Regions from separate parts of the Hydrogenophaga electricum genome, predicted to be linked through region 3. Evidence: predicted binding sites of a transcription regulator. Region 3 holds the regulator's gene; each other region holds the start of a gene.
The links. Region 3 encodes FNR, which switches genes on or off when oxygen is low (the NO sensors DNR and NnrR bind a similar motif). Its sites were predicted from a motif close to TTGATNNNNATCAA; they were not measured.

Region 1 (13,844 bases), on a different contig from region 3:
CCTCGGCGGTTCCCGCTGGATGCGGCCACGGTGGCGGACTATGCCCGTGATGGCGCGGTCGTGCTGCGCGGTGTGTTCGATGCCGACGATCTGCGCACCCTGGAAGCGGGCATCGAGCACAACCTGGCGCACCTGAGTCCACTCGCCCTGGTGGCCAGCGAGCCCGACGACCCGGGCCGCTTCGTCGAAGACTTCTGCACCTGGCAGGACAACCCGGCCTACCGGCGCATCCTCACCGCCTCGGCGCTGCCGCACATCGCCGCCCAGCTCATGCAAAGCCGGACCGTGCGGCTGTACCACGACCACCTGCTGGTCAAGGAAGCCGGCACGCGCCAGCCCACCCCCTGGCACCAGGACCAGCCGTATTACAACGTCGACGGCCGGCAGAACGTGAGTTTCTGGATCCCCGTCGATCCCGTTCCGCTGGCCAGCACGCTGCGCTTTGTCGCTGGCTCGCACGCTGGCACCTGGTACATGCCGCGGACCTTTCGCGACCAGCAGGCCAAGTGGTTTCCCGAAGGTTCGCTGGCCGAACTGCCCCCGGTCGATACCGAGCCAGACCGCTACCCGCAGCGGGCCTGGGCCCTGGAGCCCGGTGACTGTGTGGCCTTCCACATGCTCAGCCTGCACGCCAGCAGCGGCACGGGGCCCGGCGTACGGCGCCGCGTGTTTTCAGCCCGCTACCTCGGCGACGACGCGGTCCATGCGCCCCGCCGCTGGCGCACCTCGCCGCCGTTTCCGGGGCTGGCGCAGCGCCTGGCCGACCGCGCCCCCATGGCGGATGCGCTGTTTCCCACGGTCTGGCCATCTGCCTGACGGCCTGGGCGCAGGCGGGCTGCTAGAGTCAGGTCCATCACCACGCTTCCTTGCTGATCCATGGCCACCAGCCTGCTCGTACTGCTCGACGACATCGCCACCGTGCTCGACGACGTGGCCCTCATGACCAAGGTCGCGGCCCGCAAGAGCGCCGCCATGGCCGACGACGTGGCCACCATGACCCAGATGGCCGCCAAAAAGACAGCTGGCGTGCTCGGGGATGACCTCGCGCTCAATGCCCAGCAAGTCACGGGCGTGAAAGCCGATCGCGAACTGCCCGTGGTCTGGGCAGTGGCCAAGGGCTCGCTGCTGAACAAGGCCATTCTGGTGCCGGCGGCGCTGGCCATCAGTGCTTTCATTCCGTGGTTGATCACGCCCCTGCTCATGCTCGGGGGGCTGTTCCTGTGCTTCGAGGGCGCCGAAAAGCTGCTGCATCGCTTTTTCCATGCGCCCGAAGACGAGGCGGCACGGCAGGCCGAACGCGTGCAGGCCTTGGGCGACGAGTCGGTGGATCTGGTGGCGTTCGAAAAGGCCAAGATCCAGGGCGCCATCCGCACCGACTTCATTCTGTCGGCCGAAATCATCGTCATCACGCTCGGCGCGGTGGCCAGCGCCGGTTTCCTTGAGCGGGTGGCCGTGCTGGTGGGCATTTCGCTTCTCATGACCGCTGGCGTCTATGGGCTGGTCGGCGCCATCGTGAAGCTGGACGACGTCGGCCTGTTCTTCAGCCGCCAGCGCGCCGCATGGCAGCGAGCACTGGGCCGCGGCCTGCTGGCATTTGCTCCGTGGCTGATGAAGGCGCTGTCGGTGCTGGGCACCGCCGCCATGTTCCTGGTCGGCGGCGGCATCCTGCTGCACGGCGTGCCCGCGCTGGGGCATGCGGTCGAGGCCTTCACCCACGGCCTGGGCTGGGTGGGCACCTTGCTCGGCAGCCTGACCGGTGGTGTGGCCGGCCTGATCGCTGGCGCTGCGGTGGTGTTTGCCGTCCAGACCTTCCAGCGCCTGCGTGGGGCGCCAGCGCACTGAATCCACGAAGCGCAGGCGTCGGGTGCCGGGCCGCCACGCGGTTGCGCCGAGTGGGAAAGCGCTTGAAGAGGGCGAAAAAAGGCAGGGATCGGTGGTCTTCGTGGGCGCTTGACATGCATCAAGCCCGTGCCCGGCAGGCTGCCTAGACTGGCGGCAAATCAACTGCCTTTGCGAGGATTCCCATGAACGCTGCTGCTGCCGCCCCGGTTGCACCCGCCACGCCTCTGGACAATTTTTCAAATTGCCACGAGGGCATTCTCCGGCGCCTGACGGCTCTGGACGAGTTGCCGGCCTTGCTGGCGCCTGCCGCCCGCGCGCGGCAGATTGCCGAACAGTCGCTGGAATTCTTCCGCGAAGCCATCTTCGAGCACCACCTGGAGGAGGAGCGCGAGCTTTTCCCGGCGGTGCTCGCCAGCGCCCAGCCCGGCGAAGAGGTCGAGCGTGTCCGCAGCATGACGCGCCGCCTGACCGATGAACACCGGGCCATCGAACGGCTGTGGAAAAGCCTCGAAAGAGGGCTCAAACAGGTCGCCAAAGGGCAGGGCAGCGAGCTGGATGTCGGCGACTTGCAGCGCCTCGTGGCCGAGTACCAGGCCCATGCCCGGTTTGAAGAAGCGGAGTTTCTGCCCCTGTCCGAGACCATTCTCGGGCGCAACGCCAACCACATGGCCGCGCTGGGCATGAGCCTGCACATGCGCCATGCCCCGCCCGTGAACGCCTACATCTGATCGGTGCGCGCCGCACGGCGGCGCATTTTCTGTTTCTGCTTTGAGCCAGATCAAACCGATTCATTTCTTAAACGCGAATTATTATCAATATGAGTTAAGATTTGCGGGTCTCGACAACGCCATCAGGTGGCCACATGAACCGCACTCCGCTTTCCGCTCTTCTGCTTTCTGCCATTGCCCTGTCCATCGCCGCCTGCAGCAAGCAGGCTCCCGAAGCGCCTGCCGCCCCCGCACCTGCTGCGGTGGAAGCACCGGCTGCAGCCCCGGTGGCCGTCGATCTGTCGGCTGAAACCACCGCCTACAAGACCTGGGTGGAAGGGCAGATCGATACGCTGCTCGCCGACACGCAGAAGTTCGTGGACGCGCTCAAGGCCGGCAAGGTCGATGAGGCGAAGCGCCTGTATGCGCCCACGCGCATGGCCTATGAACGTTCCGAACCCATCGCCGAAAGCTTCGGTGATCTGGATCCGCGCATCGACAACCGCGAGGCCGATCTGGAAAAGGACGAGAAGTGGACCGGCTTCCACCCGATCGAAAAGATCCTCTGGACCCAGAACACCACCAAGGGAACCGAAGCGCTGGCCGACCAGCTCATCAACGACATCAAGGAACTGCGCGCCAAGATCCCGACCGCCGATGTCACGGGCGAACTGATGGTGCAAGGGGCCGTGGACCTGCTCAACGAGGTATCGACCAGCAAGATCACGGGCGAGGAAGAAATCTTCTCGCACACCGACCTGTACGACTTCAAGGCCAACATCGAGGGCGCCGAGAAGATCTTTGAACTGTTCACGCCGAAGCTGCAGGCCAAACAGCCCGAACTGGTGTCCGAACTGACGGCCAAGTTCCAGGCCGTCAACGAACTCTTGGCGCAGCACAAGGCGGGCGAGGGCTACAAGTCCTACACCGCGCTGACCAAGGACGACACCAAGGCCCTGGCCGAGGCTGTCAACAAGCTGGGCGAGCCCCTGGCGCAAATGGGCGTCATCCTGAAGTAAGCCGGCCATCCGGTATGTCCGTCCGAGGTGGTGGTGTCTGATGCATCACCACCTTTTTGCATTGAAAACGCCGGTGATCTGCTCTCTCGGCAGGCGTTCGGCCAGAAAGTCCCCATGAAGTCCGAAGATCAATCTTTTCCCGTGCCGGCGCGCCGGCATTTCCTGAACCAGCTCGGAGCGGGTTCGGTCGGCCTCGCGGTCGCTGGCGGCCTGATGGCCGCATGCTCCGATCAGAGCCCGCCAGCGGCACCCAGCCCGGCCGCCACCGGGCCCGGTCCGTCGGCCGCGGAAACCGCCGCCGCGGCGCCATACGCTTTTGACGGCGAGCACCAGGCGGGCATCGTCACGCCGGCCCAGCGCCACATCTACTTTCTGGTGCTGGATCTGCACACCAGCGACGTTCAGGAAATGCGCGACGTGTTCAAGCGCTGGACGGACTATGCGCGCCGTCTGACGCGGGGCGACAACATCGCGGCCTATGGCGACAACCCCCATGTGCCGCCGGTGGACACCGGCGAAGCGGACAGCCTGGGCGCCTACCAGCTCACGCTGACCTTCGGCGTGTCGCCGTCGTTCCTGAAAAAGCTGGGTCTGCAGGACCAGTTGCCCGCCGATTTCGTAGACCTGCCGGCGTTCCCGCGCGACCAGATCCGGCCCGTGCTGTCCGGTGGTGACATCTGCATCCAGAGCTGCGCGAACGATCCGCAGGTCGCCTTCCACGCCGTGCGGCAACTGGTGCGCCAGGCGCGTTCGTCGGTGACCATGAAGTGGAGCCAGGCCGGCTTCAACGCCTTCGAACGGGGCGAAGACACGCCGCGCAACCTGTTCGGCTTCCGCGACGGCACGGCCAACCAGGAAACGCTGAAAAAGGCCGACGAATTCATCTGGGTCGACACGCCGAACTGGCTTCAGGGCGGCAGCTACCTGGTGGCACGCAAGATCCAGATGCACCTGGAAACCTGGGACCGCACCAGCCTCAAAGGGCAGGAAGACACCTTCGGGCGCGTGCGCCCCAGTGGTGCTCCCCTGGGCGCGCAGGCCGAGTTCGACGCTCCCGACGTTCAGGCGCGCGACGCCAAGGGCCAATACGTCATTCCCGAGAATTCGCACATGGGCCTGTCCAAGCGGTCGGGCATCCAGTTGCTGCGGCGCTCGTTTTCCTACGCGAGCGGCATCGATCCGGTGACGGGCCAGTTCGACGCCGGGCTGCTTTTCGTCTCGTTCCAGAAGTCGCCCGGCCAGTTCGTCGGCGTGCAGTCGGCGCTCGGCCGCATCGACCGCATGAACGAGTACATCACCCACATCGGCAGCGGGCTGTTTGCCTGCTTCGGCGGTGTCCGGGAGGGGGAATACCTTGGTCAGGCCTTGCTGGAGTCGCCCCGTGCGTAAGGTCTTGAAACCCGGTTTTTCAGGAAGTTGTGTGCTGCGGCTCCTGGCCGCAGCCTGGCTGGCGCTGGCGATGCTGATGGCGGCGCCGCTGGCCCAGGCACAGGACACCGCGTCGCGCTTGCCGGTGAACCACCTGTTCGTCACGCTCTCGGACGCGATGGGCGCGGCCAAGAAGGGCGATGCGCCCACCGCCTCTGCCGAGCTGCTGCGCCTGCGCGAGGATTTCAACCGCCTTGACGCCCGGAATTCCGAAAAGGGCCAGGTGCTGAGCCAGCGGCTTGAAGAGGCGATCGCCCAACCCGCGCCGCCCCAGTTGGCGGCTCTGTCCAGCGCGCTGCTTGCCTTCGAGCAGGAACAGAACCCGGTCGACTACACGGCCAAGCGGGCGGAGTTCAAGCGCAGGATCACGCCCGCGCTGCAGCAACTGGCGCAATCGATCGCTGGCGCAGGGGCCGGCGACGCGCCCGCGCTGCGGGCGGCCTACCAGCGTTTCAACGGTGTCTGGCTCGGCTCGGAACGGGTGGTGCGCAACACCAGCATGGGGCATTACGGCGCGATCGAGACGGCCCTGGCGCTGATGCGGGTGGCGATCGAAACCGAGCCGCTCAACCTGGAGAAGGTGCGGCATCAGGCCGGCCAGTTGCAGCAGGCCATCGACAGCTACCACAGCGGCCAGGCCATGGCGGTGTCCCAGGAGAGGTTCACGCTGACGGACGGCGTGCGACTGCTGCGCGAGGGTCTGAGCGACTTCGAGGCGGGGCGCCTGCCGGAAGGGCAGGACAAGCTGACACGCTTCATCGAGATCTGGCCGGTCATCGAGGGCGAGGTCAGCACCCGCGCGCCCGATCTGTACCGCCGCGTCGAAAGCCAGGTGCCGGTGGTGCTGGCCCACGCCGCCCAGCCCGCGCAACAGCAGCAACTGCAGGCGCTGATCGACGAGCTGGCGCAGATCGACCCGCAAGCCCGCTACACCGCGATCGACGCGATGCTGATCCTGCTGCGCGAAGGCCTGGAAGCGCTGCTGATCGTCATGGCGCTGGTGAGTGCCCTCAACGTCGCGCGCCAGGACGCCGGCAAGAAGTGGATCTATGGCGGCGTGCTGGCCGGGCTGGTGGCCAGCGTGCTGGGCGCCGTGGCCCTGCAGCGCCTGTTCCCGGTGGCCACCGCCGGCAGCAACCGTGAAATGATCGAAGGCGTGGTGGGTGTGTTCACCGTGCTGATGATGCTGATGGTGGGCGCCTGGCTGCACAGCAAATCCAGCCTGCAGGCCTGGAACCGCTACATCCAGCGCCACATGGGCCGGGCCTTGACGACCGGCAGCCTGGTGTCGCTGTTCGGGCTGAGTTTCCTGTCGGTGTTCCGCGAAGGCGCTGAAACCATCCTGTTCTACGCCGGCATCCTGCCCAAGATCAGTGCGCAGGACTTTCTGAGCGGCATCCTGATGGCCGTGGCCTTGCTGGCGCTCATCGCGGTGGTGCTGTTCCGGACCAGCTACCGGCTGCCGATTGCCCGCATGTTCAAGGTCCTGACCTGGGTCATCTACGCCCTGGGCTTCAAGATCCTGGGGGTGAGCCTGCACGCGCTGCAACTCACGGGCCATTTGCGCATGACCTCGTTGCAGGCGCCGTGGCTGGAAAGCCCGGCGCTGGGCCTGTACCCGACGCGCGAAACCCTGCTCGCGCAAGCGGTCTACATCGTGGTGATCGTGGCGATCCAGGTCGTCATCAGCCGCAGCCACACCCACCACCCGGCGGGGGCCGCTTCCCGACCGCAGCAGAAGCCGGTCGCCTGAGCCCAGTCACCAGGATCAGGACCGGGGCGTTGCCTGCGCCCCGGTCCTGCACGGGTTTTGGGCCCTCACTGTGCGCGGGGGTCGGGTGGTGGGCTACAGTCGGGCCCCGATGAAATCCCCGCCGTCTGCCCTGTCCACCGCCCACAGCGCCCCGGAACACTGGCGCACCGACACCCGCGACCCGGTGGCGGTGCTCGACATTCCCGGCCTCAATCACCGGGTCCGCGTGTTTGACGTGGACGCCAGCCTGCTGGTGGACGTGCCGGCTGCCGTGGGCGAGGACGTCTGGCTGGAGCTGTCGGTCGAGGTCGACAGCCGGCGCCAGTGGAGCCGGCGGATCCCGGCGCACAACCCCGGTCAGACCGATGGGCTGGACTATCACCAGCGGCTTCGGCTCGAAGCCGGGCAGGGCATCCGCATTCGCGCTCAGGCGGTGGTGAAAGGGGTGACCATTCGCCAGTTGCTGCTGGAAGCAAGGGAGGAGCTGTGATGAACACGGAGTGGCAAAAGCTGGGCTGGAGCGCGGCGCTGGCGGCGCAATGGGCGCGCTGGCCCGACGCCAGTGACCTGGCGCCGGCCCGCGTGGTGGCCGTGGATCGCGACCGCTTGGTGCTGACGGACGGCAGCGCTCCCTTCTCGGCCCGCTTGTCGGGCAGCTTCGTGTTCCATCAGCCAGACCCGGCGCAGTGGCCCTGTGTGGGCGATTGGGTGCTGGTGGCGCGCGGTGGCCGCGATGACGGTGAGGGCCTGATCCAGGCGGTGCTGGAGCGGCGCACGGTGCTGCGCCGGCGTGGCGTCGGAGGCATGGGCGAGGTGCAGCTGATCGCGGCCAACGTGGACACCGTGGTCATCGTGCAGTCCTGCCATTTCGATTTCAACCCGAACCGGCTCGAACGCTACCTGGTCATGGTGCGCGACGGCGGAGCCCAGCCCTGGGTGCTGCTGACCAAGACCGACCTGGTCACACCGGAGGAACTGGCCGCGCAGCTGGCGCAGATTCATGCCATGGGCGTCGATGCGCCGGTCATGCCCCTGAGCCAGCTCTCGCAGGATGGGGTGGAGGCGTTCCGTGCCCGCCTGCTGTCGGGCCAGACCTACTGTTTCGTGGGCTCATCGGGGGTGGGCAAGAGCACCTTGATCAATGCCTTGTTGGGGCGCAGCGCGCAGCTCACGGCGGTGGTGAGCCACACCGGGGAGGGGCGGCACACCACGGTGCGGCGCGAACTCGTGGCGCTGGACAACGGTGCGTTGGTGATCGACAACCCGGGCATGCGGGCGTTCGGCCTGATCGATGCCGACGTGGAGGCCGGTGGCAGCTTCTCGGACATCACGCGTCGCGCCGCCGATTGCCGCTATGCGGATTGCAGCCACAGCGGCGAGCCGGGCTGCGCGGTGCGCGCCGCGGTCCAGGCTGGCGAGATCGAGCCCGGCCACCTCGCCAACTACCTCAAGCTGCGCGAGGAGAACGCCTTCTACGAGCTGTCGTCCGCCGGGCGGCGGCAGAAGGACAAGGCCTTCGGCAAGTACGTCAAGTCGGCCAAGAAGAGTTTCTCGCGCGCGCACGACGATGACTGAGTGAGGACGCCCGCTCCTGCCACAGCTGGCCATAATGGGCGACCCTTTTCAGGAGACCAGAGATGACCGAACGTACGGGAGGCTGCTTGTGCGGCCAGGTTCGTTTCCGGCTGACGGCCGAGCCCATCGCCTCGCGCGTCTGCTGGTGCAAGGACTGTCAGCGGATTGCCTCGAACGGCACCGTCAACCTGATCGTGCCGACGGCCGCCATGGAGATCAGCGGCAACCTCGGCGAATACACCCGCACGGCCGACAGCGGCAACCAGGTCATCCGGCGCTTCTGCCCGCAGTGCGGCACGCAGTTGTTCGCCGATTCGACGGGCCGTGTCGGGGCGACGGTGGTGCGGGTCGGAACGCTGGACGATCCGTCCTCGGTTCGTCCGAGCGCCAACATCTGGAGTTCGAGCGCTCCCGCATGGGCCTGTCTGGACTCGGCGCTGGAGCGCGTCGAGCGTCAGCCCGGGCCGCCGCCGGCCAAGGCCGGCTGAGGTCCGCAGCGAGGCCCGCGCCGGATCAGGCGTTGGTGGTCGGCCGGGTCCGGTAGAAGGTGACCGGGCTGGCCGGCACGGCGTTCATCACGCTGCGCTTGATCTTGCCGACCACGTGCATCTCGCAGGGCTTGCAGTCGAAGCGCAGCGTCAGCTTTTCCTTGCCGTTGATCAGTTGCATGGGCTCGGCGCGCACCGTGCCCTGCACGCCGGTTACGCCCTTGGCCTGTTTGGGGCAGAGGCTGAGGCTGAAGCGCACGCAGTGCTTGGTGATCATCAGGCTGACTTCGCCTTCTTCCTCGTGGCTTTCGTAGGCGGCGGCGATGACCTTGACACCGTGCTTCGCATAGAAGTCGCGCGCCTTGTGATTGAACACATTGGCCAGGTAGGTGAGGGTGTCTTCCGGGTAGCTCACTGGCGGCTCGACCGGTTTGGCTCGCGGCAGGCGGTGCCAGGCTGCGGCACGGGCGGTCTCCAGCCGTTCCACCGCCTCGCGGCGCAGAGCGTTGAGCTGCGATGCGGGCACGAAACGCGGGCCGCGCAGGTTCAGCGCCACGTCCAGTGGCTGGAACAGGGTGTCGCCCAGTCGTGAGAGGTTTTCGCGCAGCTTGGCCTCGGCCTGGCTCGGGTCCTTGGCGTCCTGCGGGGTGCCGGGCAGGGAGGCGCTGCCGCTGTGGCCGTCTTCGTCGGTGACCGTCAGGGTCAGGCCTTCAGCGGTTTCGTCCAGCCGCAGCCAGGCGCCAATGTGGCGCTCGGCGGATTTCCGCTCCAGCCCGCGCACCCAGTCCATGTCGCGGTTGCGATTGACCTGCACGCCCTTGCGCAGGTCCTTGAAGCCGTCCATCGGGTCCTTGGGGAACACGCGCCACAGGCCTTTCCTGTTCACGGCTTCGGCGCGGTTGATCTGCAGGCCGACCAGCTCTTTCTGCAGGTCCAGGTAGCACAAGCCGTCGCCGTTGTGGATCACGGTGTCGGCGTCGTCCACCTGGAGTTCGACAAAATTGGGGCCGGTGGCGGTCACGTAGCCGATCGGGCGACCCGGGTTCTTGGGCGTGTCGAAGGCGCCGATGTCTTCCTTGCGGCCCTGCACGAAGTAGTCGGTGAACTCGCGATTGAAGTTCTGGTCCGGATCAGGCTGGAAGTGGAAGGTGCATTCGCCGCTGCTGGCGCGGGCCAGCTCGGGGCGTTCTTCCAGGATTTCGTCCAGCAACACGCGGTAATGCGCGGTGATGTTCTTGACGTAGGCCATGTCTTTGTAGCGGCCTTCGATCTTGAAGCTGCGCACGCCGGCGTCGATGATCTCGCGCAGGTTGTTGCTCTGGTTGTTGTCCTTCATCGAGAGCACGTGCTTGTCGTGCGCCACGATGCGGCCCTGGCTGTCCTTGACCTCATACGGCAGGCGGCAGGCCTGTGAACAGTCGCCGCGGTTGGCGCTGCGTCCGGTGTGGGCGTGGCTGATGAAGCACTGGCCGCTGTAGGCCACGCACAGCGCGCCGTGCACGAAGAATTCGAGGATGGCGCGGCCGGGCGCGTCCTTCGGGCCCAGCGCGGCGTCGATGGCGGCGATCTGCTGCAGCGTCAGCTCGCGCGCCAGCACGATCTGGCTCAGGCCCGCGTCCTGCAGGAAACGGGCTTTTTCGGGCGTGCGGATGTCGGTCTGCGTGCTGGCGTGCAACTGGATTGGCGGCAAGTCGATTTCCAGCAGACCCATGTCCTGGACGATCAGCGCGTCCACGCCCGCGTCATAGAGCTGCCAGGCGAGCTTGCGCGCTGGTTCCAGTTCGTCGTCGCGCAGGATGGTGTTGAGCGTGACGAAGATGCGGCTGTTGAAGCGGTGGGCGTAGGCGGCGAGGCGCGCGATGTCGGCCACGCTGTTGTCGGCGCTGGTGCGGGCGCCGAAAGACGGCCCCCCGATGTAGACCGCGTCGGCCCCATGGTTCACGGCCTCGATGCCGATGTCGGCATCGCGGGCAGGGGCGAGCAGTTCAAGGTGGTGGGGCAGCATGGCGAGCGGGCAGAATCGGGGGCGAACGTCGAACCCGATATTGTCCCGGAGATCGCCCATGTCTGCATCCCCAACCCTTTCGGCCACCGCCATCGTCCTGGTTCATGGCTCCTGGCACGGAGCCTGGTGCTGGAAGCGTGTGCTGCCGCTGCTGCGTGGCGCCGGCGTGGAGACGCACGCGGTCACGCTCACTGGCGTGGGCGAGCGCGCCCACCTGCTCGGCCCCGACGTGGGCATCGACACCCACATCCAGGACGTGATCGGCCTGATCACGACCGAAGAGCTGCAGCGCGTGGTGCTGGTGGGGCACAGCTACGCCGGCAACCTGATCACCTGCGTGGCCGATCGCCTGCAGCGCTCGCACCCCGGCCTGTTGCGGCACCTGGTCTATCTGGACGCCGGCATTCCCACGCCGGGCAGCAGTTGGAGCACGCCGCACAGCCCCGAAACCGTGGCCAGACGCGTGGCCGAGGCCCAGGCCAGCGGCGGGCTGAGCTTTCCACCACCCGACGCCAGCGTGTTCGGCCTCAGCGGTGCCGACCGCGACTGGGTCAACCGCCGCCAGACGCCGCAGCCGTTCCGCCTCTACCAGGAGCCGCTGGACTTCGACCCGGCCCGGGTCTGGGCCATTCCGCACAGCTTCATCGATTGCACCCACCCGCCGCTGCCCACCATCGATGCGGCGCGTCGGCGCGTGCGCAGCGAACCGGGCTGGAAGGTGTATGAACTGGCAACGGGGCACGACCCGATGGTCAGCGCGCCGCGGGAGCTGGCGCAGTTGCTGCTGACGGTGCACCACCAGGCTTCCCGGGCATGACCGCAGCGCGGGGAGCCGGGCGCCTTGACCGCATCGACATCTTGCGGTCGCTGGCGATGTTGTGGATGACGGTCTACCACTTCTGTTACGACCTCGACCACTTCGGCCTGATCGACGCCAGCTTTTCGCGCGATCCGTTCTGGTACGTGCAGCGGACCGCCATCGTCGGCCTGTTCGTGTTCACCGCCGGGCTGTCGCAGGCGGTGGCGCACCACGCCGGCCTGGGCTGGCCGCGGTTCTGGCGCCGCTGGGCCCAGGTGGCGGCGGGGGCGCTGCTGGTGACGGCGGGCTCGGCGCTGATGTTCCCTGACAGCTTCATCTACTTCGGCATCCTGCACGGCATGGCCGCCATGCTGGTCGTGGCGCGCCTGACTGCGGGCTGGGGCGGCTGGCTCTGGCCGCTGGGCGCGCTGGCCATCGCGGCCAAATTCGCCGCACCGGCCGTGATCACCGCATGGCCGACGCTGGCCTGGCTGAACCAGCCGGGCTGGAACACGCTGGGCTTCGTCAGCCGCCTGCCGGTGACCCAGGACTACGTGCCGTTGCTGCCGTGGCTTGGCGCCATGTGGTGGGGCCTGGCAGCCGGACACTGGGCGTTGCGGCACCGGCCGCAGTGGCTGGGCGCAGCCGATGCGCCGGCCACCGGGCCGCGCCGCGCCCTGGCCACCTGGGGCCGCTGGAGCCTGAGTTACTACCTGGTGCACCAGCCGGTGCTCATTGGCCTGGTGGGCGGCGCGGTCTGGCTGTTCCGCTGAAACAACCCTGGCGGGCCCGTGGCCCATTCGTGCCGAGAGGCGAGGGCGGCTGCGGGTAGGGAAGATCAGGCGCGCGCCGCGATGGCCGCCAGCACCTCGTCGAGCGACCCCAGCAACTGCGCCACATGCTCGGGCGTGGTCACCGGGCTGACCAGCATCATGTTGTGGAAGGGCGTGATCAGCACGCCCCGGTTGAGCAGGCCCAGGTGGATCAGGTGTTCCAGTTCGGGGTCCATCACGCGGTCGGCCTCGGTGCCGTTCTTCGGTGGCTCGGCGCAGAACTGGAACTCCACGCGCGCGCCCACCTGGGTCACGCACCAGGGCAACTGGTGGCGGGCGATCACGGCACGGATGCCGTCGGCCAGGCGCTCGGCCAGCGCCAGCATGTGGGCGTAGGCGGCTTCGGTCATCACTTCGGACAGCGCCGCGCGCATGGCGGCCATGGCCAGCATGTTGCCGGTGAGCGTGGTGCCGATGCCGCTGTGCCCGGGCGGCGCCTGGCGCTTGGCCTGGACCGCGCGGTCGGCCAGCGCCGCACTCATGCCGTACACGGCACTGGGCAGGCCGCCGGCCACCGGTTTGCCCATCACCACGGCGTCGGCCTCAATGCCATGCGCCCGGGCGTAGCCGCCTGGACCGGTGCTGATGCAGTGGGTTTCGTCCATCACCAGCAAGCTGCCGTGCCGGTGGATGAGCGCTTGGGCGGCGCGCCAGAAGCCCGGTTCGGGCAGCACCATGCCGATGTTGGTCATGACCGGTTCGGCCAGCACGCAGGCCACGTCGCCGTTGGCCAGAGCGGCTTCCAGCGCCGGCAGGTCGTTGAATTCGACGACCACCGTGTGTTCCAGCAGGTTGTGCACCTGGCCGAGCAGGCTGTCGCGCTGCACCGGCTGGCCTTCGACCAGGTCGACGAACACGTCTTCGATGGTGCCGTGGTAACAGCCGTTGAACACCAGGATCTTCTTGCGGCCGGTGGCGGCGCGGATCCAGCGCACGATGTAGCGGTTGGCGTCGGTCGCGCTGAGCGCGAACTGCCAGTAGGGCAGGCCGAAACGGCCGGCCAGCAGCCGGCCGACTTCGGCCGCGTCCTGCGTGGCCAGCATGGTGGTGTACCCGCGGGCGGCCTGGTGCTGCACGGCCGCGGCCACGGGCGGGGGCGCATGGCCGAACATGGCGCCCGTGTCACCCAGGCAGAAGTCCACCAGCGTATGGCTGTCCACATCGACCACGTCGACGCCGGTTGCGTGCTCCACGTGCAGGGCAAAGGGCGTGCCCCAGTCGTTCATCCAGTGCAGCGGCACCCCGAACAGCAGGTGTTCGGCCGCCTGGCGGGCCAGCACCGCCGACGCGGGGTTGCGTTGGACGTAGTCCTCGCGTTCGGCGGCCATGAAGCGGGTGGCCCGGTTCCAGTCCAGGCCGCGGCGCCCGGGGCGCCGGTCGGGCGCTGCCGGGCCT
Region 2 (4,122 bases), on a different contig from region 3:
CTGCGGTCACACGCAGATCGACAACGTCGATGCCTCCGTGCTCCTCCCGGGCACTTTCCCTACCGCCTGAGGCCAGCGTTCAAGCTCTCCGGCCGCGCGCCGATATCCGGGATGAGTCCATCTGTCCCAGAAAACCCGGCCCCCGGCCGGCCGGAGATCCATCCCATGTCCCCCCTGCTGCTCTGGCTGGCCGCCGTGCTGGTCCTCGCCCTGGCCTGGTGGTGGTGGCGCAAGCCCCCCGCCCACCGCCCCGGCGAGGCCCCGCCACCATCGGCGCCGCCCAAAGCCCGCCCCGAGGCGACGCCCCGCCAGACCCCATCGGCGCCTCCGCCCGTCCCGCCGTCCACACTGCCCCCGGCCCCCGTGGTCGTGACCTCGCCGCCGCCCGCGCTGGGCCCGGTCCCGCCCGAGCTGGCCAGCTTCCAGTGGCGGCCGGAAGCCGTGCTCGACAGCGACCGGCGCCAGGCCCTGGAAACGGCGGTGCGCGGCATTCCCCGCCCACCGCGTTCGATGCAGCAACTGCTGTCGCCCGAATTCCTCACCCGCGCCAGCTCGACCGAGCTGAGCGAGCTCGTCATGGGGGAGCCGCTGATCGCGGCCAAGGTGCTGGCCAAGGTCAACTCGCCCTATTACGGCCTGCGCCAGCCCGTCACCGGCATCGGGCAGGCGGTGACGTTCCTGGGCATCAACACCGTGCGCAGCATCTGCCTGCAGTACATGCTGGCCGACGCCTTCAAGCCCACGCTGGCCGAAGCCCAGAAAGCCTTCGACAGCATCTGGCAGGCCAGCGGCCTGGCCAGCGAACTGGCTGTGCGCCTGGGCAAGGCCTTGAACCTGCCCGACCAGAGCGCCCTGGCCACCCAGGTCGTGCTCGGTTTCGTGGGCCAGCTCGCCACCGCCTCGCTGATCCCGGCCGCCGGCCTGCCGGCCTGGCTGCACCGCGACCGGCTGGCGCGCGCCCGCCTGGAGCAGGATCTGCTCGGGCTCAACGCGGTGGAAATCGGCGGCATGCTCATGCGTTCGTGGGAGCTGCCCAACGCGCTGGTGAACGACGTGAGCGACATGGGCCGCCTGCTGATCACGCCGCCGCTGGCCATCCAGCCGGCCCGCCTGGCGCGCATCGCACTGGGCTACCTGTGTGTGCGCCTGGGCGAACGCCTGGCCCTGGAGCCGCTGCCCGTGGAGCAGGCCCTGGGCCTGGGCGACGGCCCCGACACCCACCACCTGCGTGCCGCGATCGCGCAGGACCCGGTGCTCGCCGGACTGCCCGCCGCGCTGCAGGCGCCCGACCTCGTCGCCGCCATGCGCCTGGCCACCGGTCAGGCCACGCCCCCGGCGGTCGACGCCTGAGAGCGCTGCCCCGCCAGCGCCGGGGCACAATGGCGGCTGTCCGCGTTTTCCGGAAGCGCTTGACGCCCGTCAAGCCCTTGCCGCCAGCCGCCGCTTAGAGTCCCGCACCATGAACGCCACCGCCACCCCCGAAGCTCCCGCCGCCGTGCCGCCGTCCCAGGGCCTGCCGTGGTCCGACCAGTTGCGCACCGGCGACGGCCGCATGGACGACACGCACGAAGAGTTCGTGCAGATGCTCAATCAACTGCTGGCCCTGCCGGAAAGCGAACAGCTGCCGCTGTATCTGCGCTTCGTCGACCACACGGTGGAGCACTTTGCGCAGGAAGAGCGCTGGATGGTGGCGATCGGCTTTGCCCCCGACAACTGCCACGCCAGCCACCACGCCACCATCCTCGAAACCCTGCGCGCCGTGACCGAGCATTACGAGAAGGGCGACACCGACATCATCAACCGCCTGGCCGAGGCGCTGGTGGAATGGTTCCCGCAGCACGCGGCCACCATGGACGCGGGCCTGGCCCTGCACATGAAGGAAGTGGGTTTCGATTCGCGCACCGAGACCCTGGCCGACCCGGGCAAGGTCCGCCCCGCCACCATGAGCGGTTGCGGCAGCGTCAGCTGCAGCTGACGCCCGGCCTCACCCCATTCCCCGAGCCAGCCCGGCCTACGCGGCGCGGGCATGGGCCGCCGCAGCGGCCACCTGCGCCAGCGTCGGGCGCACCCCGGTGTAGAGCGCGAACTGCTCCACCGCCTGCAGCACGATCACCTCGTCCCCGCTGATCACCGGCCGGCCCAGGCGCCGGGCGGCCTGCACCAGCGGCGTGTCGGGCGGCAGGGCCACCACATCAAACACGCACGACGCGGCACCGACCAGCGCATCGGGGAACGCCTGGGTCGCCGCCTCCGGCGCACCGGCCATGCCCAGCGGCGTCACGTTCACCAGCAGCGCCCCCGGCGCCGCGGCAGGCACATCGGGCTGCCAGCCCAGTCCGTGCTGCGCGGCCAGTGCGGCGCCGGCCTGCGGATTGCGCGCAACCACCAGCCCCTGGTGCAGGCCGTGGTCGACCAGGGCGGCGAGCACGGCACGGGCCATGCCACCGCTGCCGCGCAGCACGAAGGGCGTTCCCGGCGCCACGCCATGCGCCTTCAGCAGCGCGGCGACGGCGATGTAGTCGGTGTTGTAGGCGACCAGCCGGCCGTCGTCGTTGACGATGGTGTTGACCGACTGCAGCCGCGCGGCCGACGGCGTCAACTCGTCCAGCAGCGGAATGCAGGCTTCCTTGAACGGCATCGACACGCCGCAGCCCCGGATGCCCAGCGCCCGCATGCCACCGATGGCGGCCGGCAGGTCGGTGGTGGTGAAGGCCTTGTAGACGCAGTCCAGCCCCAGTTGCCGGTACAGATGGTTGTGCAGCCGGGTGCCGGCGTTGCCCGGCCGGCCGGCGAGCGACATGCACAGGCGGGTGTCGCGGCTGATGGTGAAACGGGGGTCGTCTTGCATGCTCAGGCCAGTTTCTTCTTGAAGGCGCCCAGTGCCAGGGCGGTGACCACGGTGCCGGCCAGGATCGCCAGCGCGTAGAGGATGACGTGGTTGACCGCGTTGGGAATCGCCAGCACGAACACGCCGCCGTGCGGCGCCTGCAGCGCAATGCCCCACATCATCGACAGCGCACCGGCGGTGGCCGCGCCCAGCACGCAGGCGGGAATGACCCGCAGCGGATCGCGCGCCACGTAGGGAATCGCGCCTTCGGTGATGAAGGCCAGGCCGAGCACGGCGGCCGCCTTGCTGGCTTCGCGCTCTTCGGCGGTGAAGCGGCTGCCGAACAGGTAGCAGGCCAGCGCGATGCCCAGCGGCGGCACCATGCCGGCGGCCATGGCGGCGGCCATCGGCGTGGCCACGCCCGACGCGATCAGCGTGGTCGAGAACACATAGGCCGCCTTGTTGATCGGGCCGCCCATGTCGGCCGCCATCATCGCGCCCAGCGTGATGCCCAGCAGCATGGCGCTGCCGGTCTGCAGGCCCTTGAGCCATTCGGTCAGCGCCGCCATGATGGCCGCCACCGGCTGGCCGATGACCATCATCATCGCCACGCCGGTGATGACAGCGCCCAGCAGCGGCAGGATCAGCACCGGCTTGAGGCCGTCGAGCCCGCGCGGCAGGCGGATCCAGCGGTTGAGCGCGTTGACCGAATAACCGGCGATGAAGCCGGCCGCGATGCCGCCGAGGAAGCCGGCGCCCACGGTGCCCGCGAGCAGGCCACCGATCATGCCGGGCGCGATGCCGGGCCGGTCGGCGATGGAAAACGCGATATAGCCGGCCAGCGCCGGCACCATCAGCGCGAAGCCGCCCTTGGCGCCGATCTGGAACAACACCCAGCCCAGCGTGCCCTTGTGCGCGTCGTCGTACACGTAGATACCGCCCAGCGCAAAGGCCAGCGCGATCAGCAGGCCACCCGCCACCACGAAGGGCAGCATGAAAGAGACGCCGGTCATCAGGTGCTTGTACGGGCCGGTGGTGGCCCCCTTGCCTGCGGACGGGGCACCGGCTGCGGTGGTGGTCGTTGCGGCGGCAGCGCCCTCGCCCCCCCACACGGCAGCCTCGGTCTGCGCCTTGGCGATCAGGGCCTGCGCATCGTGGATGGCGGCCTTGGTGCCTGAGGAATGCAGGCGCTTGCCGGCAAAGCGGCTGCGCTCGACCTGGGTGTCGGCCGCGATCAGCACCAGATCGGCGTCGCTGATGGCCTGGGCGCTGAGCGTGTTCTGCGCCCCGACGGA
Region 3 (13,844 bases):
CCGCTGCACACCAATGCGGTGATCTTCGCCTTCGGAGGGTGTGTGCTGTTCGCGACGAGCTACTACGTTGTCCAGCGGACTTGTCACACCCCGTTGTTCTCCAATGCGCTGGCGTGGTTCACGTTCATTGGCTGGAACATCGTCATCGTTTCTGCGGTGATCACCCTGCCGCTGGGCATTACGTCCGGCAAGGAATACGCCGAACTGGAATGGCCCATTGACATCCTGATTGCGGTGACCTGGGTGGCCTACGCCATCGTGTTCTTCGGCACGGTCGGTATCCGCAAGGTCAAGCACATCTATGTGGCCAACTGGTTCTTCGGCGCTTTCATCATCGCCGTGGCGCTGCTGCACATCGTCAACAGCGCGGCCGTGCCGGTCGAACTGTTCAAGTCGTACTCTGCCTACGCCGGCGTGCAGGACGCGATGGTGCAATGGTGGTATGGGCACAACGCCGTGGGCTTCTTCCTGACCGCCGCTTTCCTGGGCATGATGTATTACTTCATCCCCAAGCAGGCCGAGCGTCCCGTGTATTCGTATCGCCTGTCGATCGTGCACTTCTGGGCCCTGATCTTCACCTACATGTGGGCCGGCCCCCACCATCTGCACTACACCGCGCTGCCTGACTGGGCGCAGTCTCTGGGCATGGTGTTCTCCCTCATCCTCCTCGCTCCCAGCTGGGGCGGCATGATCAACGGGATCATGACGCTCTCGGGTGCCTGGCACAAGCTGCGTGACGACCCCATCCTGCGCTTCCTGATCGTGTCGCTGTCGTTCTACGGCATGTCCACCTTCGAAGGCCCGATGATGTCCATCAAGACAGTCAATGCGCTGTCGCACTACACCGACTGGACGGTGGGCCACGTGCACTCCGGCGCTCTGGGCTGGGTGGGGCTGGTGTCCATGGGCTCGCTGTACTACCTGATCCCGCGCCTGTTCGGTCAGAAGAAGATGTATTCGGTGCCCGCCATCGAACTGCACTTCTGGATCGCCACCATCGGTATCGTGCTGTACATCGCCGCCATGTGGATCGCCGGGGTGATGCAAGGTCTGATGTGGCGCTCGGTCAACCCCGATGGCAGCCTGACCTACACCTTTGTCGAATCTGTCAAGGCCACCTTCCCGTTCTACGTGATCCGTCTGCTTGGCGGCGTGCTGTACCTGACCGGCATGATCGTGATGCTCTGGAACGTGGTGATGACGGCTCTGCAAGGCCGCGCCGTGAACGCGCCCGTGATCGCCGTCAACCCTGCCCACGCCTGATCAGGAGAACAACAAAATGGCTAGCAATGAAAAGCTGACCGGCCACGCCCGGATCGAGACCAGCAACTTTCTGATGATCGTCCTGATCACCCTCGTGGTGGCTGTGGGTGGTCTGGTGGAAATCGTGCCGCTGTTCTTCCAGAAGTCGACCACGCAGCCGATCGAGGGGCTCAAGCCCTATACCGCGCTGCAGGTGGCCGGTCGTGACATCTATGTCAAGGAAGGCTGCTACAACTGCCACTCGCAGATGATTCGCCCGTTCCAGGCCGAGACGCTGCGTTATGGCCCGTACTCGGTGGCGGGTGAATTCGTCTACGACCGGCCCTTCCAGTGGGGCTCCAAGCGCACCGGTCCGGATCTGGCCCGCGTTGGTGGCCGTTACAGCGACGAATGGCACCGCTTGCATCTGCACAACCCGCGGGATGTGGTGCCGGAGTCGAACATGCCCGCCTACCCCTGGCTGGAGAAGAAGACGGTCAAGGCTGAAGGTCTGCCCAAGCGCATGGAAGTGTTGCGCATGCTGGGCGCTCCGTACACGGACGAGGAGATTGCCCAGTCGGTGGACGAGGTCAAGGGCAAGACCGAGCTGGACGCTCTGATCGCCTACTTGCAAGTGCTGGGTACCGCGCGCAGTGCGGCCAAGCTGGCTCAGCAGTGAAGGAGTGACGACATGGATATCAACGACCTTCGCAGCATCGTCACGGCGATCAGCCTGCTGACCTTCGTCGGCATTGTGGTCTGGGCCTGGTCCAAGCGAAACCAGGCCGACTTTGAAGAGGCAGCCCGGCTGCCCTTTCAGGAAGACTGAAGACCCGCCCCACGATCAAGAGAATCATCATGAGCGATTTCACCAGCGACTTCTGGCATATCTACGTCGGCGGCCTCGCCCTGGTCAGCATCATTGCCTGTGCAATCCTGCTGTGGGTCAGCGGCACCACCAAAGCTGCGACCCATGCCGACAATACCACTGGTCACGTCTGGGACGTGGACCTTAAGGAAATGAACAACCCGCTGCCCAAGTGGTGGGTCTACCTGTTCATCATCACCGTTGTGTTTGCGCTGATCTATGGTGCGTTGTACCCCATGTTCGGCAAGTTCCAGGGGGCCCTGGGCTGGTCGTCGCAGGGTCAGCATGCGACCGAGGTCAAGAAGGCCGAGGATGCCATTGCCCCGGTGTATGCCAAATTCACCGGCATGACCCCGGAGCAGATGGTGGCCGATCCTGAAGCACGGGCCATCGGTGAGCGCCTGTTCATGAACTACTGCGCGCAGTGCCATGGTTCGGACGCCCGAGGCTCCAAGAGCTTTCCCAATCTGACCGATGGTGACTGGCTGGGCGGCACGGGCCATGAGTACATCAAGACCACCATTGCCAACGGCCGTACCGGTGTGATGCCTCCCATGGCGGCAGCAGTGGGCTCGGCAGAAGATGTCCGTAATCTGGCGCACTACGTGCTGAGCCTCTCCGGCAGTCCCAACGATTCGGTCCGCGCCACGTTGGGCAAGGAGAAGTTTGCGGCCTGTGCTGCTTGCCACGGACCTGATGGCAAGGGCATGCATGCCATGGGGGCCCCCAACCTCACTGATGGCACCTGGTTGCATGGTTGGGGTGAGGATGCCATCGTCCGTGCGGTCAACAATGGTTTCACCAACCACATGCCGGCTCAATCGGCGTTGTTGAACGAGGCGCAGATCAACGTGCTCGCGTCGTATGTGTGGGGCCTGTCGACCAAACCCGGTACGGCACAGTAAGCCCTCATCGACCCCAGGCATGAGATCTCATGCCTGGGGTTTTCTTTTTTTAAAGTGCCTTTGTGAGTTCTCATCCCCCAGCAGCGAGTGCTTTGTCTCAAGAGTCTTCCGCTGACAAGGTGACGTCCCGGTCGCCCGCAGGTGGCGGTGATGAGGCCGTGCTTTCGCTTTACGTCTCCCAAAAGAAGATCCAGCCCCGGTCTGTTTTCGGTCTCTTTACCAAGTGGCGCTGGGCTTTGGTGTGGGTGACCCAGATCGTTTTTTATGGGTTGCCATGGCTGCAGTGGAATGCCCGCCAAGCGGTTCTCTTTGATCTGGAGTCCCGTCGGTTCTTCCTCTTTGGACTGGTGCTCTATCCCCAGGACTTCATCTATCTGACAGGGTTGCTGGTCATTTCAGCGCTGGCCTTGTTCCTTTTCACGGCGGTGGCGGGGCGTCTCTGGTGTGGTTATGCCTGTCCCCAGACGGTCTACACAGAAATATTCCTTTGGATAGAGAAAAGGGTGGAGGGGGAGCGCTCGGCCCGGCTGAGGCTCGACGAAGCCCCGATGTCTGTGGCCAAAGTGGGCAAGCGTGGCCTCAAGCACCTGCTCTGGCTCATCTTTTCCCTCTGGACGGGCTTTACCTTTGTCGGGTATTTCACCCCCATTCGCGAACTGGGCTCGCTGACGCTGATGGCCTCGCTGGGGCCGTGGCAGACCTTCTGGGTGTTTTTCTACGGTCTGGCGACCTATGGCAATGCGGGTTTTCTGCGTGAGCAGGTGTGCAAGTACATGTGCCCGTATGCCCGCTTCCAGAGTGCGATGTTCGATCCGGACACGATGATCGTGACCTACGACGAAGCGCGCGGTGAACCACGTGGGGCGCGCTCCAAGAAGGCTGACCCGAAAGCGCTTGGCTTGGGGTCGTGTGTCGACTGCACGCTGTGCGTGCAGGTGTGTCCGACCGGAATCGACATTCGCAAGGGTTTGCAATACGAGTGCATCGGTTGTGGTGCCTGCATTGATGTGTGCGACGAGGTCATGGACAAGGTCGGGTATCCGCGTGGCCTGATCCGGTATTCCACACAAAACGGCGTGGCACAAGGCTGGAGTCGGCAGGCGATGATCCGGCGCGCCTTCCGGCCCCGGGTGCTGGTCTATACCGCGGCATTGGGGGCTATCACGGCGGCCTTACTGGTCAGCCTTTATTTACGCACCCCGCTGAAAGTGGATGTGATCCGTGATCGTGGAGCACTGGCTCGCATGGTGGAGCAAGGGCGGATCGAGAATGTGTTCCGCTTGCAGGTCATGAACGCGACTGAACACCCTCAACGCTATTTTCTCGATGTGGACGGACTGCCGGATATCGTGATTGCGTCGGATCGGTGGGTGGATGTGCTGCCTACTGAGGTGCGTTCGGTCGCCGTTCGTGTGCAAATTCCTCCGGATGCTGCAGAGCCCGGTTCGCACCCCATTCGTTTTCTCGTGCGCTCGTCTGAGAAGCCGACCGATGCAGTCGCCGAAAAGGCTGTCTTTCTGGTTCCTCGATAAACTGAAACCTCACCACATCAACCACATGGACTGGGTCATGAACTCCCCTCAGAAAACGTCTCCTGCCTCTGCACCTATCCCTTGGTGGCGGGTCCCTCATATGTGGCTGGTATTGGGGGGGCCGATGGCTGTTGTGGTGGCAGGCATTGCCACAGCGGTGATTGCCTACAGCAACCAAGATCCTGTGCTCGACAAGGTCGAATACGAGCGGGATCTGGCCGCTGCCAAAGCACTGCAGGGAAAGGAGCGGGTGGACGCGCTTGTCAAAATGCAGCCGGCCGGACAGGCCCGCAACCATGCGGCATCCCCCGTGGTGCCCGGTGAGGCGCCTAAGCGCTGAGCCTTTCGGGGGCGAGCCCGTCGACCCCGAATCTCGACTTCGTGCGTAGAGGAGACCGACGATGAAAGCGCAGCGATGGATGTGGGTAGGGTGGCCGTCATTTCTGGCCGCCGCCGTGCTGGAAATGCTGGTGTTTGCCATGGTGGATCCGCACGACCTGCACTGGTTTGGTGAACCTTTGGCGTTGTCCCGGCAAGCGGTCTATACCCTGGCCTTTTTTGGCTTCTGGGCCATCACGCTGACGTCGAGTGCGCTGACCACATTGCTCGCCATGTCGCCGCTGGAGGTGAACCGTTGTCCTGTGCCGGAGGACCAGCGGCCCGAAGGCTGTGTCCGCCACCCGCATGCAGGGGATCCGACACAGTCATAAAAAAGCCCCTCGGTGCACCGAAGGGCTTGGTGTGAGATGTCAGATGCCAGTCAGCGGCAGGTGCCTGGATTGACGATCAACCTCAGGCCGTCGGTGTTCTTGATGTGCACATAGCGCTGCTTGACGTCGATGATGCCTTCGTCGACGAATTTCGAAAACGTGCGGCTGACCGTTTCGAGCTTCATGCCCAAGTAGCTACCGATCTCTTCTCGCGTCATGCGCAGGATGAGCTCGGACTGCGAGAAGCCGCGTGCATGCAGGCGCTGCACCAGGTTCAGCAGAAAGGCCGCCAGTCGCTCCTCGGCACGCATGCTGCCCAGCAGCAGCATGACCGAGTGATCGCGCACGATCTCGCGGCTCATGATCTTGTGCACATGGTGCTGCAAGGTCGTGAATTCGCGTGAGAGTTCTTCGACCTGATCAAAAGGCATCACACAGACCTCGGCATCCTCCAGGGCGATTGCATCGCAGGAGTGGCGGTCGCTCACGATGCCGTCCAGACCGATGATCTCGCCAGTCATCTGGAAGCCAGTGACCTGATCGCGGCCATCGGCCGTGGTGACGCAGGTCTTGAAAAACCCCGAGCGGACCGCGTAGAGGGAGGTGAACTTGTCACCCACATTGAAGAGGGCTGTTCCCCGCTTGATGCGTCGACGGGTGGAAACCACACTGTCGAGTTTGCTCATCTCGTCTGTACTCAGGCCCATGGGCAGACACAGCTCGCGGAGGTTGCAACTCGAACAGGCGACTTTGATGCTTTGGACGTCCATAAATCTTCCGCCAATTGGCGCTCGAAGCTTAACCCATGGATGGGAGGGTGTCGAGAAATCCCAGTGCCATCAAGGCGTTGGGTGTGGGGATAACCCCGTACGCGCGGTCTCTTTTGACCAAGATCAAGGGCCCCGCCAACCCACTGAGGCACATTGGAACGCCCAAGTGGAGAACTGCCAGTGAGTCACGCCATATCCGACGAATTGCTCAAGCGATTCGACATTCCAGGTCCCCGATACACCTCGTATCCGACCGCCGACCGCTTCGTGGAGGCGTTCACCGAGGCAGATTACGTCAGGGCTCTTGAACAGCGTCGAGCAGGCTCGTTGGCGTTGCCGCTGTCACTGTATGTGCATGTCCCGTTCTGCGAGTCGGTGTGCTACTACTGTGCCTGCAACAAGGTCATCACCAAACACCATGAGCGTGCTGCCGAGTATCTGCGCTACTTGACCCGCGAAGTCGAACTGCAGGTTCAGCATTTTGGCAAAGGGCACAACGTTTCACAGTTGCATCTGGGGGGCGGTACCCCTACCTTCCTGTCCGATCCGGAGCTGGAAGATTTGATGACCATGCTGCGCCGCAATTTCACGCTGGTGCCCGGTGGGGAGTACTCGATCGAGGTGGATCCGCGTACCGTTACCAGCCAGCGCTTGCAGACACTGGCACGCCTGGGCTTCAACCGCCTGAGCTTCGGGGTGCAGGACTTCGATCCGGCCGTGCAGAAGGCGGTGCATCGCGTGCAGCCCGCAGAGCAGGTGTTTGCATTGGTCGATACTGCCCGCAAGATCGGGTTCGAGTCGGTCAATGTGGACCTGATTTACGGTCTGCCGCTGCAGACACCGGAATCGTTTGCTCGAACGCTTGCCCAGGTTAACGAGCTGCGCCCTGACCGCATTGCGTTGTACGCATACGCCCATCTGCCCACGCGCTTCAAACCTCAGCGGCGCATCGTCGCGGCCGAGTTGCCCAGCCCGGGAGACAAACTGTCCATGCTGTCGATGTCGCTCGATGCGATGAGCGATGCAGGGTACGTGTATGTGGGCATGGACCATTTCGCCTTGCCTGGCGATGCGCTCGCCGTGGCCAAGCGGCAAGGGCGTCTGCATCGCAACTTCCAGGGCTACAGCACGCAGCCCGACTGCGATCTCATTGCGCTCGGGGTGTCGGCCATTGGCCGTATTGGCGCCACCTACAGCCAGAATGCCAAGACCCTGGAAGACTATTACGATGCGCTGGACCAGGGGCGCTTGCCCATCGTGCGGGGGTTGGCCTTGTCGCGCGATGACCTGCTGCGTCGCTCGGTCATCATGTCCATCATGTGCCAGGGGGCGGTGCAGTTCGAATCCATCGAGCTGGGACATCTGATCGATTTTCCGACCTACTTCGCCCGTGAGCTGGAAACCCTGGACGGGCTGGTCGAACAAGGGTTGCTCAAGATCAACAGCGCTGGGATCGAGGTCACAGCCACCGGTTGGTACCTGGTGCGGGCGATTGCCATGGTTTTTGACAAGTACCTGCAAGGCGACATCGATCGCGCACGCTTTTCCAAGATCATCTGATGGACAACGGGCATGTCGGGGTGCGGTGACGCCCCCGTGTTCGCCTGCTAGAGTGCTTCCATGCAGACCTCGATGGCTTTGACAGCCCTGTTCATGGGCGTGGTCGGTGGCCCGCACTGCGTGGCCATGTGTGGGGCTGCCTGCGCCGGCATCAGCCGCGCAGCCGGTTCACGGAGTACACAGGCTTTGTGGTATTTCCAGGTCAGCCGCATGGTGGGGTACGCACTGTTCGGGGCTTTCGCTGCGGGTTCTGTGCAAGGCCTCGCTTGGCTGGGGACCAACACCCAGGTGGTTCGCCCGGTGTGGACCATGTTTCACGTGGCGGCGCTGCTTCTGGGTGTGACGCTGATATGGCGCGCACGCCAGCCCGGCTGGATCGAGGATCTGGGGCAGGGGGTCTGGCGCCGTGCCCGACCGGTGCTCGCAGGCATGGGCAGCAAGGCTCCGGTGGTGCTTGGGGTGGCCTGGGCGCTGATGCCTTGTGGGCTGCTCTACTCGGCGTTGCTCATGGCTTCTTTGTCGGCCAGTGCGCTCGATGGGGCGCTGATCATGGCCTTGTTTTCGGCGGGCACTTCGCTGTCGCTCACTGCAGGTCCGTGGTTGTTGTTGCGTGTCCGGGGCGGCGCTTCGGGGGGCTGGGCGATTCGGCTGGCAGGCTTGGCGCTGGCTCTCACATCCGGGTGGGCGCTCTGGATGGGCATCACGCAGCCTACCGGCTTGTGGTGCCTTTGACCGAAGGTCTTGGGATACCTTCAGTTTGGGCTGCGTGCAGGCAGGGTGGCCAGAACAAGGCCGAGCAAGGCAATGGCAAAAGCCAACACCTGCAGCGATGACAGGCGCTCGCCCATGAACAGCACGCCAACCGCCGCGGCACTCACCGGCAGCATGACGGTAAACACACCAGCCCGAGACGCAGGCACCGTCTTCAGGCCGGTCATCCACAGCCAGACGGTCCACATGCTTGCAGCCAGGGCATAGAAGACCAACAGCGCCCACAGTCCCATTGACACACTGCCGAAGTCAAAGGAGAAAGCGGCCCAGAGCCCCAGGGGGGTCACCAGAGCAAAACCCCAGAGGTTGATGATGGCCGAGATGCGTTTGGGGCCAAGCCCTTCGGTCAAGCGTTTGCCGATCACAACATAGGAGGCTTCGCAGACCACGGCGGCAAAAACGAGCAGGTTGCCCCACACGGTCAGGGATACCCCGGCAAATTGACTGGCAGTCGCCGCGAGCGCATCGTCGTGTATCGGTTTCTGCAACGAAAACAGAGCGATGCCGATGGCGGCACAGGCGATGGCTGCTGCGGTACGGCGACCAATGCGCTCTTTGAGGAAGAGGGCGCTGAGGATGGCCACGACCGCGGGAATGGCGGACATCACCACGCCGGCCGCCACGGCGGTGGTCAAGCGCACGCCAAACAACATGCAGATGGAAAAGAGGAAATTGCCCAGAAACGATTCCAGGAACAGCAGGCGTTTTACCCGCGGTGTGATGGGGGGCTCGTCTGCCGGACGGCGCAGCCAGGATGCCATCGCTAAACCGCCGATACCAAAACGCAACCAGGCCAGCAGAAACACCGGAAATATGGCCACCAACGGCTTGGACAAGGCCACATAGCTGCCAACGAGCGACATGCTCAGGGCCAAGGCCCCGTAGGCCAGCCAACGGGGAGCGGTTGCGACAACGGGGAGGGCCGACATGGCTGCGCATCATGCCTCAAGCGGGGAGGCGCCTCCATGAGTGCCTTCCACAATGAGAAAGTTAAATTTTGTATTGTGGAAGTATTTGTGCTGCATTGCGGAAAAATTTCTCAATACAAGAAAACAAATTTTGCATTGAGAAAAATTGTTGAAATGTCTTTGATTTAAAAGAGAATAAAAAAAGTCTTGTATAAGACATAAGAGATTTCCTGTGTCTTCTATAAGACTTAAAGTGAAGCCATCGACACAGCCAGCAAGGCCTGAGCTGATCGACCTCTTCACCAACCTCACGGAGTCCCGACATGCCCCAATCCCTGAAAGAGCAACTCAGCCGTCAGCAGCAGATCGAAGCCCTCGAAAAAGACTGGGCCAACAACCCCCGTTGGAAGGGCGTCAAGCGTGGCTACACCGCGGCCGATGTGGTTCGTCTGCGCGGCAGCCTGCAGCCCGAATACACGCTGGCTCAGCGTGGTGCGGAAAAACTCTGGGACAAGATCAATGGCAGTGCCAAGAAGGGCTACGTGAACGCCTTCGGCGCCATCACCGCCGGTCAGGCCATGCAACAGGCCAAGGCCGGCCTGGAAGCTGTGTACCTGTCGGGCTGGCAAGTCGCCGCCGACGGCAACACCTCGGAAACCATGTACCCGGATCAGTCGCTGTACGCCTACGACTCCGTGCCGACCATGGTCCGTCGCATCAACAACACCTTCAAACGCGCTGACGAAATCCAGTGGGGCCGTGGTGTCGAGCCGGGCAGCGCTGAGTTCATCGACTACTTTCTGCCCATCGTGGCCGATGCAGAGGCCGGTTTCGGCGGCGTGCTGAACGCCTTCGAGCTGATGAAGAACATGATCGCTGCCGGCGCCTCTGGCGTGCACTTTGAAGACCAATTGGCTGCGGTCAAGAAATGTGGCCACATGGGTGGCAAGGTGCTGGTGCCGACGCAGGAGGCCGTGGAGAAGCTGATCGCCGCGCGCTTCGCCGCCGACGTGATGGGCGTGCCGACCATCGTGCTGGCCCGCACCGATGCAGAAGCCGCCAACCTGATCACCAGCGACCACGACGCCAACGACAAGCCCTTCCTCACCGGGGAGCGCACGCAGGAAGGCTTCTTCCGCGTCAAGAACGGTCTGGAGCAGTCCATCAGCCGCGGCGTGGCCTACGCCCCCTACGCCGATCTGGTGTGGTGTGAAACCGGCGTGCCCGACATCGGCTTCGCCCGCGAATTCGCTCAGGCCGTGCATGCTGCCTGCCCCGGCAAGCTGCTGAGCTACAACTGCTCGCCATCGTTCAACTGGAAGAAGAATCTCAACGAAAAACAGATCGCTTCCTTCCAGGAAGACCTGTCCGCGCTGGGCTACAAGTTCCAGTTCATCACCCTGGCCGGTATCCACATCAACTGGTTCCAGACCTTCCAGTTCGCCCATGCCTATGCCCGAGGCGAAGGCATGAAGCACTACACGGAAATGGTGCAAGAGCCTGAGTTCGCCGCTCGTGAGAAGGGCTACACCTTCGTGTCGCACCAGCAGGAAGTCGGCGCAGGCTACTTCGACGACGTGACCACGGTGATCCAGGGCGGCTCGTCCAGCGTCAAGGCGTTGACCGGTTCGACCGAAGAAGAGCAGTTCCACTGATCCACGGGATCAGTCGGGCATCTCGAGCCCAAGGCGTGAGCCTTGGGCTTGTTTGTTTGCCTGTGGTGATGGTCGCAGGCCTTCCAGGCGCTGTGTCGTGCGGGGTGTGTGGCATGGCAGGAGGGGTTTATATTCCGTCGCTGCCGATCGCTGGTCCCGTTGCATGAACAACCTTTCGATATTCCCTGCTTCCTGTCACGACACCCATGGTCGGGAAAAGGGGGCGCCCGACGACGCGCCTGTGCTTGACATCCTCATGGTCACATACCGGAGCGAGGCGTTCGAGCGAGCGGCCATCGACAGCATTCGTGCCAAAACGGATGTGCCCTACCGGTTGACCGTGATCGACAACAACGCGGACAACCGCAGCCTCACACAGATCTGGAATGCGTTTGCCAGACAGTCGCGGGCGCCGTACCTGTGTTTCGTCAATCCGGACATCATTTGCGGCGCCGGCTGGGCCAGTGCGCTGCTGCGTGCCTTGGACATGCCTTCGGTCGCGGTTGCCAGCCCCTCGATGCCCTACCGGGGTGGTGGCGCGGGGGATCCTTGCTCCAGATTGCAGGCGCTCGATGCGCCCGAGGCTTTTGACGCAGCAGGAAGCCTTATCGAGGCCCAGATGGATGCCCTTGCGGGCCAGCTCCCCTCCATCGTTCTGGACGATCCTTACGGCTATGGGTATTGCTATGGCGTGCGCAGGGACTGGATGGTCAGTCTGGGCTATTTTGACGAATCGTTTGTCTACTACGGACAGGAGACGGATTTCAGCTACCGCACGATTCTGGCTGGCCGGCGGGTGGTGTGCGTCAAAGACTCGCTCGTCTATCACATGGGGCAGGGAAGCTCTAACGGCGCCAAAACGCCCGAGCTCTTGGTGGCCAACCGGCGTGCCCATGTTCTGTTGCGTGACAAACATCCTTCCTGGTCGGTGCTCCTCGGCTGGTACGCGGACGCACGAGAGGGGGCTCCGGGGCATCCGCTCGGCTGAGCATCGGGTGATAGCGGTTGGCCGATGTATGAGAGAATGCGAGGCAGTTTGATCAGCAAGATCGAGAAAGGCATTCAGGTTATGACACCGCGAACTACACCGGAGGTGGTTTTTCTGGCCCTTTGAGGCCTGCAGTTCGCGCCTGCCCGATTTCTTGCTCCTCCCTCTCCTAGCGCGGCCTCTGCCGCGCTTTTTGTTTTTCGGATACGCCATGTTGCACATCACGCTTCCCGATGGTTCCCAACGCGAGTTTCCCGGGCCGGTCACGGTCGCCGATGTCGCTGCCTCGATCGGCAGCGGCCTGGCCAAGGCTGCATTGGCCGGCAAGATCGGTGACAAGGTGGTGGATACCAGCCACCTCATCAGCCAGGACAGCCCGTTGTCCATCGTCACGGCCAAAGATGCCGATGGTCTTGAGGTGATCCGTCACTCGACCGCGCATTTGCTGGCTTATGCGGTCAAGGAACTGTTTCCCGAGGCACAGGTCACCATCGGTCCGGTGATCGACAACGGCTTCTATTACGACTTCTCCTACAAGCGGCCCTTCACGCCCGAAGATTTGGTGGCGATCGAAAAGCGCATGGCCGAACTCGCCGCCAAGGACGAGCCTGTGGTGCGCCGTGTGCTGCCGCGTGACGAGGCGGTGGCGTACTTCAAGGGTTTGGGTGAGCATTACAAGGCCGAGATCATCGCCAGCATTCCCAGCAACGAGGACGTGTCGCTCTATCGCGAAGGGGCGTTCGAAGACCTTTGTCGGGGGCCGCACGTGCCGAGTACGGGCAAGCTCAAGCACTTCAAGCTGATGAAGGTGGCGGGTGCTTACTGGCGCGGCGATCATCGCAACGAGATGCTGCAGCGCATCTATGGCACGGCTTGGGCGAGCAAGGACGATTTGCAGCAGTACCTGACCATGCTGGAGGAGGCCGAGAAGCGCGATCACCGAAAGATCGGCCGCGAGCTGGACCTGTTCCACCTTGACGAGCATTCCCCGGGGACCGTGTTCTGGCACCCCAAGGGTTGGGTGATCTGGCAAGAGGTCGAGCAGTACATGCGCAAGGTGTACCGTGAGAACGGCTACCAGGAAGTGAAGGGGCCGCAGATTCTCGACAAGTCGCTGTGGGAGAAGACGGGCCACTGGGACAAGTACCGCGAGAACATGTTCACCACCGAGTCGGAAAAGCGCGAGTACGCGCTCAAGCCGATGAACTGCCCTGGCCATATCCTGATCTACAAGCAGGGCATCAAGAGCTATCGCGACCTGCCGCTGCGCTATGGCGAGTTTGGCGCCTGTCACCGCAACGAGCCCACGGGTGGTCTGCACGGCATCATGCGCGTACGCGCTTTCACGCAGGACGATGGTCACATCTTCTGCACGGAAGACATGATCCAGGGTGAGGTCCAGGCGTTCACCACGCTGCTGCAGAAGGTCTACAAAGACTTCGGTTTCACCGACATCATCTACAAGCTGTCCACCCGCCCGGAAAAACGGATCGGGACCGAGGAGAGCTGGGACAAGGCCGAGGCGGCGCTGGCCGAGGGTTTGCGGGCGTCGGGGTGCGAGTTCACTTATCTGCCGGGTGAGGGGGCTTTCTACGGGCCCAAGATCGAGTACACGCTCAAGGATGCGCTGGGGCGCGAATGGCAGTGCGGCACGATCCAGGTCGATCCCAATCTGCCGGAGCGCCTGGATGCGGAGTTTGTCGGTGAGGATGGCAGCCGCCATCGCCCTGTCATGCTGCACCGGGCCATCGTCGGCAGCCTGGAGCGTTTCATCGGTATCTTGATCGAACAGCATGCGGGCGCGCTGCCTGCATGGCTGGCCCCTGTGCAGGTGGCGGTGCTCAATATCACCGATTCCCAAGCCGATTACTGTCGCGAAATCACCGAAATGCTGCAAAATCAAGGGCTTAGGGTGGCTCTTGATCTGCGCAACGA

Region 1: the regulator FNR is predicted to act here: its motif matches at 1,951-1,964, upstream of QQK43_RS02000 (hemerythrin domain-containing protein).
Region 2: the regulator FNR is predicted to act here: its motif matches at 1,410-1,423, upstream of QQK43_RS22735 (hemerythrin domain-containing protein).

Annotation. Positions count from the first base shown of each region.
Region 1 covers NZ_BSPB01000002.1:155,112-168,955, forward strand. Annotated here, with positions in the region: gene QQK43_RS01990 (phytanoyl-CoA dioxygenase family protein) at 1-816, shown strand, start outside; gene QQK43_RS01995 (DUF808 domain-containing protein) at 877-1,842, shown strand; gene QQK43_RS02000 (hemerythrin domain-containing protein) at 2,025-2,570, shown strand; gene efeO (iron uptake system protein EfeO) at 2,705-3,568, shown strand; gene efeB (iron uptake transporter deferrochelatase/peroxidase subunit) at 3,683-4,957, shown strand; gene QQK43_RS02015 (FTR1 family iron permease) at 4,989-6,749, shown strand; gene QQK43_RS02020 (hypothetical protein) at 6,859-7,239, shown strand; gene rsgA (ribosome small subunit-dependent GTPase A) at 7,239-8,324, shown strand; gene QQK43_RS02030 (GFA family protein) at 8,387-8,812, shown strand; gene QQK43_RS02035 (peptidase U32 family protein) at 8,838-10,817, opposite strand; gene QQK43_RS02040 (alpha/beta fold hydrolase) at 10,876-11,634, shown strand; gene QQK43_RS02045 (heparan-alpha-glucosaminide N-acetyltransferase) at 11,631-12,389, shown strand; gene QQK43_RS02050 (aspartate aminotransferase family protein) at 12,455-13,844, opposite strand, start outside.
Region 2 covers NZ_BSPB01000106.1:210-4,331, reverse strand. Annotated here, with positions in the region: gene QQK43_RS22740 (HDOD domain-containing protein) at 166-1,350, shown strand; gene QQK43_RS22735 (hemerythrin domain-containing protein) at 1,460-1,975, shown strand; gene QQK43_RS22730 (shikimate 5-dehydrogenase) at 2,012-2,848, opposite strand; partial or broken gene QQK43_RS22725 (PTS fructose transporter subunit IIC) at 2,851-4,122, opposite strand, start outside.
Region 3 covers NZ_BSPB01000001.1:147,206-161,049, forward strand. Annotated here, with positions in the region: gene ccoN (cytochrome-c oxidase, cbb3-type subunit I) at 1-1,263, shown strand, start outside; gene ccoO (cytochrome-c oxidase, cbb3-type subunit II) at 1,280-1,921, shown strand; gene QQK43_RS00700 (cbb3-type cytochrome oxidase subunit 3) at 1,934-2,071, shown strand; gene ccoP (cytochrome-c oxidase, cbb3-type subunit III) at 2,101-3,015, shown strand; gene ccoG (cytochrome c oxidase accessory protein CcoG) at 3,135-4,547, shown strand; gene QQK43_RS00715 (nitrogen fixation protein FixH) at 4,507-4,887, shown strand; gene QQK43_RS00720 (hypothetical protein) at 4,949-5,257, shown strand; gene fnr (fumarate/nitrate reduction transcriptional regulator Fnr) at 5,308-6,027, opposite strand; gene hemN (oxygen-independent coproporphyrinogen III oxidase) at 6,208-7,587, shown strand; gene QQK43_RS00735 (sulfite exporter TauE/SafE family protein) at 7,648-8,319, shown strand; gene QQK43_RS00740 (DMT family transporter) at 8,340-9,287, opposite strand; gene aceA (isocitrate lyase) at 9,590-10,921, shown strand; gene QQK43_RS00750 (glycosyltransferase family 2 protein) at 11,085-11,909, shown strand; gene thrS (threonine--tRNA ligase) at 12,121-13,844, shown strand, end outside.